Regions from separate parts of the Micromonospora sp. USAFONa4 genome, predicted to be linked through region 1. Evidence: riboswitches for the same ligand, from Rfam matches in the RefSeq annotation. Region 1 holds a riboswitch; each other region holds the start of a gene.
The links. A riboswitch is a leader RNA that binds a small molecule or an ion and turns the genes downstream of it on or off. The one in region 1 is predicted to bind cyclic di-AMP.
Positions count from the first base shown of each region.

Region 2: linked by a shared signal. The riboswitch ahead of AC0OO9_RS06960 (coiled-coil domain-containing protein) and the one ahead of AC0OO9_RS15085 (C40 family peptidase) in region 1 are both predicted to bind cyclic di-AMP.
Region 3: linked by a shared signal. The riboswitch ahead of AC0OO9_RS24205 (C39 family peptidase) and the one ahead of AC0OO9_RS15085 (C40 family peptidase) in region 1 are both predicted to bind cyclic di-AMP.

Region 1 is NZ_CM170072.1:3,445,147-3,447,397, forward strand. Features, by position in the region: gene AC0OO9_RS15080 (N-acetylmuramoyl-L-alanine amidase) at 1-544, opposite strand, end outside; cyclic di-AMP (ydaO/yuaA leader) riboswitch at 783-917, shown strand; gene AC0OO9_RS15085 (C40 family peptidase) at 930-1,970, shown strand; gene dcd (dCTP deaminase) at 2,026-2,251, opposite strand, start outside.
Region 2 is NZ_CM170072.1:1,697,390-1,699,640, reverse strand. Features, by position in the region: gene AC0OO9_RS06960 (coiled-coil domain-containing protein) at 10-1,095, opposite strand; cyclic di-AMP (ydaO/yuaA leader) riboswitch at 1,109-1,240, opposite strand; gene AC0OO9_RS06955 (cation diffusion facilitator family transporter) at 1,394-2,251, opposite strand, start outside.
Region 3 is NZ_CM170072.1:5,492,826-5,495,076, forward strand. Features, by position in the region: gene AC0OO9_RS24200 (acyltransferase family protein) at 1-429, shown strand, start outside; cyclic di-AMP (ydaO/yuaA leader) riboswitch at 750-890, shown strand; gene AC0OO9_RS24205 (C39 family peptidase) at 1,119-1,964, shown strand; gene AC0OO9_RS24210 (alpha/beta fold hydrolase) at 2,070-2,251, shown strand, end outside.

The DNA of each region.
Region 1 (2,251 bases):
CGGCGCCGACCGGGGCGCCGATCTCCTTCTGGTACGCGGCCAGCAGCGCCGCGCCGCCCCGGATGTTCGCCGTGACGTCCGTCCGCAGCGACTCCTCGCTGGCGCCGGTCAGCCCGGCGGCGGCGTCGACGGTCCGCAGCGCGGCCTCGGCGGGCGGCGTGGCGGCCGGCGGCTCGTGGGCCTCGGCGAGGGACGGGCGGGAGTCGTCGCCGCGCGGGTCCTCGGTGCCCTCGTCGTGGTGCGTGCCGCCGGCGAGGGCGGCGACGTGCTCGGCGTCGGTGAGGTGCATCGGTCCGTAGCCGCCGCTGGTGCTCGGCGTGCCGGCGTTGGTGTCCCAGCGGGACTGCAGGTAGGAGACTCCGAGCAGGACGCTCTCCGGTACGCCGTACTCGGCGGCCGCGGCGGCGTACTGCTGCTGCCGGTCGTCCACCGGCGCTGCCGCGGCGGCGGACCCGGCGGCGGTGAGCGGCGTCGTCGCCATGGCGGCGGCCACGGCGGCGGCCAGCAGGACGCGTCTGCTCCTCGATGTCGCTGACAGGTGCATCAGACCCCCAGTTCGGACGGGCAAAGGTGGGGTCACCTTCGCCCCGCCCGCCGCCTCTGGTCAATACCTTTCCGTCAGACACTTCAGAAGGAAGAAAATCTTCGTCGCCCGGGTTGCGGATCCGCCCGACCCGGACGGGTACGGAGTGTCACCGCCCGTAGGGTTGCGGATCGATAACGGTCGTCTCTACTCTGGTCCTTCGTCGGCCGGTGACATTCCGTCCAACCAGGGCGGTGACGGTCCGACACCGCCGAGTCGCTCCCGAGCGAGCCGGGGACCCAGGTTCCCCGGGGTGAATCCGCAGTCCCTGCGGTAGGGCGCCCCTTCCCGCCCGAACCCGTCAGCTAACCCGGTAGGCGGTACGGAAGAAGGAGCACGAAGCCCGGTGGCACACCATGCCCCGCGGCCACCGTCGGCCCGGTCGGCCCTCGCCGACCCGGTGACGGCTGCGCCGCGCCCACGCTGGTACCGCTGCACCACCGCCCTCGCCGCCCTGGCCGCGTTCGCCGTCGTCCTGACCGGCGGCGCCACGGCGGCCCACGCCGAACCGACGGTCGCCGAGATCGAGCGGCAGATCGACGAGGACTGGAACAAGCTCGAACCGATCATCGAACGGCACAACGCCACCCGCCAGGACCTCGCCGCCAGGCGGAAGCAGGCCGACGCGCTCGCCGCGCAGATCGGGCCGCTGGAGAAGCAGGTCGACCAGGCGATGGAGAAGGTCGGCGCGCTGGCGGCCCGCGCCTACAAGGGCGAGAACGTCTCCGCCGTCAACGCCCTGCTGGGCAGCCGCTCACCGAGCGAGATGATCGGGCAGCTCGAACTGCTCGACCAGTTCGCCCAACACCAGCAGCGGGACGTGCGGCAGGTCGCCGAGCTGCGCGACCGGTTGGCCGCCAGGAAGGCACCGCTGGACGGGATGGTCGTCCAGCTCAGCCGCACCGAGGCCCAGCTCGCGGCGAAGAAGAAGCAGATCAACGCCGAGATCGACCGGTTGCAGAAGCTGCGGCTGCGGGTCTACGGCAACGGCGGCGGCGGACCGCTGCGTCCCGCCCCCTGCCCGGCCGGCTATCCCGGCGGCCCGGCCGGCACCGCCGTGAAGTTCGCCTGCGCGCAGATCGGCAAGCCCTACGTCTGGGGCGCCGAGGGGCCGAACTCGTACGACTGCTCCGGCCTGATGCTCGCCGCCTGGGCGAAGGCGGGGGTGTCGCTGCCGCACAACGCCGCACAGCAGCGCCGGGCCACCGCGTCCGTCAGCCGGGGAGAGCTGCGCCCGGGCGACCTCGTCTTCTACTACAGCGACCTGCACCACGTCGGCATGTACGTCGGCGGGGGCTGGGTGGTGCACGCCTCCCGCGCCGGGGTGCCGATCAAGATGAAGAAGGTCGACGACGGCCCGATCCACAGCTACGGCCGCCCCGGCTGAGTCGCGCGGAGGGCCCCCGCCCGGCGGGGGCCCTCCGCGTGCCCACGGGGTCGGGTCAGCGCGTCGGCCAGGTGCGCCAGTGCTGCCAGGAGCGGCTCGGGGTCGGTCCGCGCTGCCCCTGGTAGCGCGAGCCGTAGACGGCCGAGCCGTACGGGTGCTGCGCCGGCGACGAGAGCCGGAAGATGCAGAGCTGACCGATCTTCATGCCCGGCCAGAGGGTGATCGGCAGGTTGGCCACGTTGGACAGTTCGAGGGTCACGTGCCCGGAGAAGCCCGGGTCG
Region 2 (2,251 bases), 1.7 Mb from region 1:
GCGCGGGCGTCAGTAGACCGACAGGTGCACGTGGTTGGTGTGGTCGCTGGACGGGTCGCCGTTGGCCCCGCTGTACGACTTCCAGCCGCTGCTGGGGAGCCAGATCTGCCTGTACCAGATCACGTAGAGCACGGCGAGCCGGTCGGCGTTGCGCACGAAGTACGCCGACAGGTTGTTGCCGTACGTCCGGTCGCCGCCGGTGGCGTCGCCGCCGAAGCCGCCCTTCTGAGCCGCAAAGTCGCAGGCCCGGCCCTTCGGGTGTTCGCCCGAGCCACCGGGGCGGTAGCAGGAGACGTAGCGGGTGAAGCCCGCCGCCTTGGCCTGGTTGAGCGCGTGCAGGGTGCGCGGCGTGATGCAGCCGTTGGCGGGGGTGGGGTCGTTGACGCTGCACGACTCGCGCGGCCAGGAGCCGTCGGAGTTGCGCGGGGCCGCCTTCGCCGTCTTGCTGGAGGTGCCGCCCGGCGAGGTGCCCGCCCCCGTGGACTGCTGCCGCTGTTGCTGCTGCTCGCGGTTGGCGACCGTCAGCGCCCGCTCGGCCTGCTCCTTGCGCTTGGCCATCACGGTGACCTGCTTGCGCTGCTCCCGGATCTCGCCGTCCAGGGCGAGCTTGGTGCGGGTGGCCTGGTCCCGGGTCTCCTGGAGTTCGCGCAGGGCCCGGTCCTCCTTGGCGGCCACCGCGTCGAGGGCGGCGGCGCGGTCCATGAAGCCGTCCGGCGAGCTGCTGTTGAGTAGGGCGGACGCCACGCTGAGTCGGCCGGTGCGGTAGGCCGCCCCCGCGATCTCGCCGACCCTGGCGGTGTGCGCGGCCAGCTCGACCTCGGTGGTCTTGAGCTGCGCGGCGAGCTGCTGCTGCCGCCTGGCCGACGTGTCCAGGGCGCGCTTGGCGTCGAGGTAGCCCTTGCTGGCGGCCTCCAACTGGGCCCGCAGGGCGGGGGTGCCGCCCTCCTCGTCCTGGCCGGGGGCCGCCGCGAGCAGTCCGGCCCGGGTGGCGGCCGCCGCCGGGGCGGCGGTGACCGGGGCCACCGCGGCGCCGAGGGCGAGCATCGTGGCGATCAGGGCCGCCGTCCGGGCGGCACGTCGTCGTACAGGTGCCATCACTGGCATACACGTGTCCTTCCGTCAGCCGCCGACCGGGTTAGCTGACGGGTTCGGGACGGAAGATCCCTACCGCTGAAGCGGATGCACCCCACGAACATGGTTCCCCGGTTCGCCCCGCCGGGCGATTAGGCGGCGGCCACCGCCGGCACCGGTGGGTGCCGCCTGGCGGAGGCCGAAGCCGAGCCTACCGGTGCCGGTGTGACTGATGCAGCGCAGGTGACGCAGGGTGTACGTCCACTAACAGTCAAATCCGGCATAAGCGCACAATACTCTCCCAGATTTAAGGTTGTCCTCATTACCACTCAAGCGACCCGCAGGCCCCGCGCGACGCTCCGGGCTCGATCTGCAACGTGGCGTGCTCGATGTGGAAGTCGTCGTGCAGCGCGGCCCGGGCGGCGCCCAGCACCGCGCCGACCTCCGCGCCGGGTGCCATGGTCAGGTGGGCCGAGGCCACCTCCATCCCGGAGGTCAGCGTCCAGACGTGCAGGTCGTGCACCTCGGCGACGCCGGGCACGGCGGCCAGTCGGTCGTGCACCGCGGTCACCTGGAGGTGCTCCGGCGCGGCCTGCACCAGGATGCGCAGCGCGGCCCGCCCGAGCCGCCAGGTGCGCGGCAGGATGAGCACCCCGATCGCGACCGCCACCAGTGGGTCCGCCCACCACCAGCCGGTGGTGGCGATCAGCAGCGCGGCCCCGATCACGCCGAGTGACCCAAGCAGGTCGCCGAGCACCTCCAGGTACGCGCCGTGGACGTTGATGCTCTCCTTCGCCCCGGAGCGCAGCAGCGCGAAGGCGCCGATGTTGGCGAGCAGGCCGAGCACGGCGACCACCAGCATCGGGCCGGCCAGCACCTCCGGCGGGTCGCCGAAGCGGCGTACCGCCTCGATCACGACGTAGACCGCGACGCCGCAGAGCAGGGCGGCGTTGGCCAGTGCTGCCAGTACCTCCAGCCGGTAGAGGCCGAAGGTGCGCTGCGGGTCGGCGCCCGCCCGCCGGGTCGCGGCGATCGCCGCGAGCGCCATGCCGATGCCGAGCACGTCGGTGAACATGTGCCCGGCGTCGCTCAGCAGGGCCAGCGAGCCCGTGCGGAAGGCCGCCACCGCCTCCACCACCATGAGGCCGGCGAGCAGCCCGAACGCCGCCCAGAGCCGGCC
Region 3 (2,251 bases), 2.0 Mb from region 1:
GTCATCGCCGCGGCGGCGGACGCGGACGTGCGCGGGCGGCGCTCGCCGTGGCGGTCCCGGCCGATGATCTGGCTGGGTGAGGTCTCCTTCGCCTTCTATCTGGTGCACGTCCTCGTGATGATCACCGTCCTGCGGCTCACCGGAGACTGGGGCGTCGGCTTCACCGGCTGGTGGGGGCTGGCGGTGGTGCTCGGCTTCCTGCTGGCCAACCTGGCCCTGGCCGGCCTGTTGCACCGTCTCGTCGAGACGCCGATGATGCGGCTGCTCACCCCGCGCAGGCCGGCCCGGGCGCCGCAGGACGCCGACGGCGCCGGGCAGGACCCCGGCGGCCCCGGGGCGGCGCGGGGGGACCGGGGCAGCGCCGTGCCGCGCCCCCGGGCCGCCGACCCGCAGGGCGACCACCGACCGACGTACGCCGACTCGCGCTGAGCGCCCCCGGCGGCCGGAGAGTCCGGGCGACGAAATCCCGACCGTTTCGGTGACGCCGGTCACCACGCCGGCGAACCGGTCATCGGGCGCGGCCCGGTCGATTCCTGCCGGGGTTTCGGCGCCGATGTCCGCCACTTGTCCCGTTGTCGCCTGAAGGTGCGTGCAGAAACGGTCGTCCCATTGAGTCGCGTCAGTGGCGAAGTGCCCGCAAAAATTGTCTCCCGATCAAGGTTTAGGCAGGTGGGACGGGGTTGGCACGGCGCGGACCGGCCAGTAATGTCGGCGCGTCCGGTGCGGTACCCGATCGCCAGAGGCGACGCCGCGCCGACCCGCCTAATCGTGAACGACGAACCGGGGACCCAGTGCTCGTTGGGGTGAATCCGTGGGCCGTGGGCCCGTGGTAGGGCGTTCTTCCCGCCCGAATCCGTCAGCTAACCCGGTCGGCGGTGTCGGAAGGAGTTCCATCTTCATGCCACACCCGTACACCCCTCGGTTGTGCCGCCGTCTCCACGGCGCCGCGGTGACCGCGCTCGTCCGCCCGCAGGTCATGAGCTGACCCACCGGTCACCGTCCGTCGCCCGGCGTCCCGGGCGCATCCCCTGAGTGGCCCACCACCCGCCCGGACACCCGTCCGCGCGGCGGTCCGCCCTGCCCTCGGCGTGGACCGACGGCCGCTCACCCCCGAGCCCGTGGAGGAAACCGTGAAGCACCACCTCAAGCGACAGCTGCGCCGTCTCACGTCCGAGCGTCCGTACCAGCTGGCCGCCGCGTCCGCCGCGGCGCTCGTGCTGGCGTCGGGCACGGGCGCGCTGCTGGCCGGAGGCGACGAGGCCCCCGCCGCCGCGCAGGCCCCGGTGGCCGCCACCGAACTGCGGGACGACGCGGCGGCCTCGCGCAGCCAGGCCCGGGTCGCGCCCGCCCCGTCCAGTGCCGCCCCGGTCGCGTCCAGCGCCGCCCCGTCGGCCAGCGCGTCCAGCGCCGCCCCGGACCCGGACCTGACCCGCAAGCCGGCGCCGCCGAAGCCTCCGGCCGCCAGGAGCCTGGACTACGACTACCAGGCCCAGACCACCTTCTACAACTGTGGTCCGGCGGCCGTCCGGCACGCCCTCAGCGCCGCCGGCATCGCGCGCAGCCAGGACGCCCTCGGCGCCCAGCTGGGCACCGACCAGATGGGAACCGACTCGGCCGAGGACACCACCCGCGTGCTGAACGCGACGGTGAAGGGCGACCCGTACCGGACCCGGATGATCCCCGGTGGCGCCGCCACCCCGGCCCAGATGGACCGGCTCCAGGCCGACGTCGTCGCGGCCATCGCCGACGGGCGGGGCGTCGTGGTCAACGTCGCCGGCAGCGCCACGGACACCGACGGCGGCTGGCACTCCTTCCCCGGCGGCCACTACGTCGCGGTGGTCGGCTACCAGGACGAGGGGCGGCTGGTGAAGATCGCCGACTCGGCGAACCCGGCGGCCGCGTCGTACTGGATGAGCACCATCGCCCTGGCGAACTGGGCCGCCACCCGCGGCTACTCCGCCTGAGCGACGCCGTCGGGCGTCGGCTCCCCACCCGGGGGGTCGGCGCCCGATGTCGTGTCCGGGTCACGGCCCTCGCCCGCGGCGCCCGACGGGTGGCACACTGCGCCCATGGTCGATGAGTCGGGTGACCGGGACGGCCGGCGGGTGCTCCTGCTCCTGCACGGCATGGGCGCGACCGGCGACGTGTGGCTGCCCTGGGCGCCGCTGCTGGAGCATCGGTGGGCGGGGCGGTGGCTGGCGCCGGACCTCGCCGGCCACGGCTGGTCGCCGCCGCTGCCGGAGTACTCCTT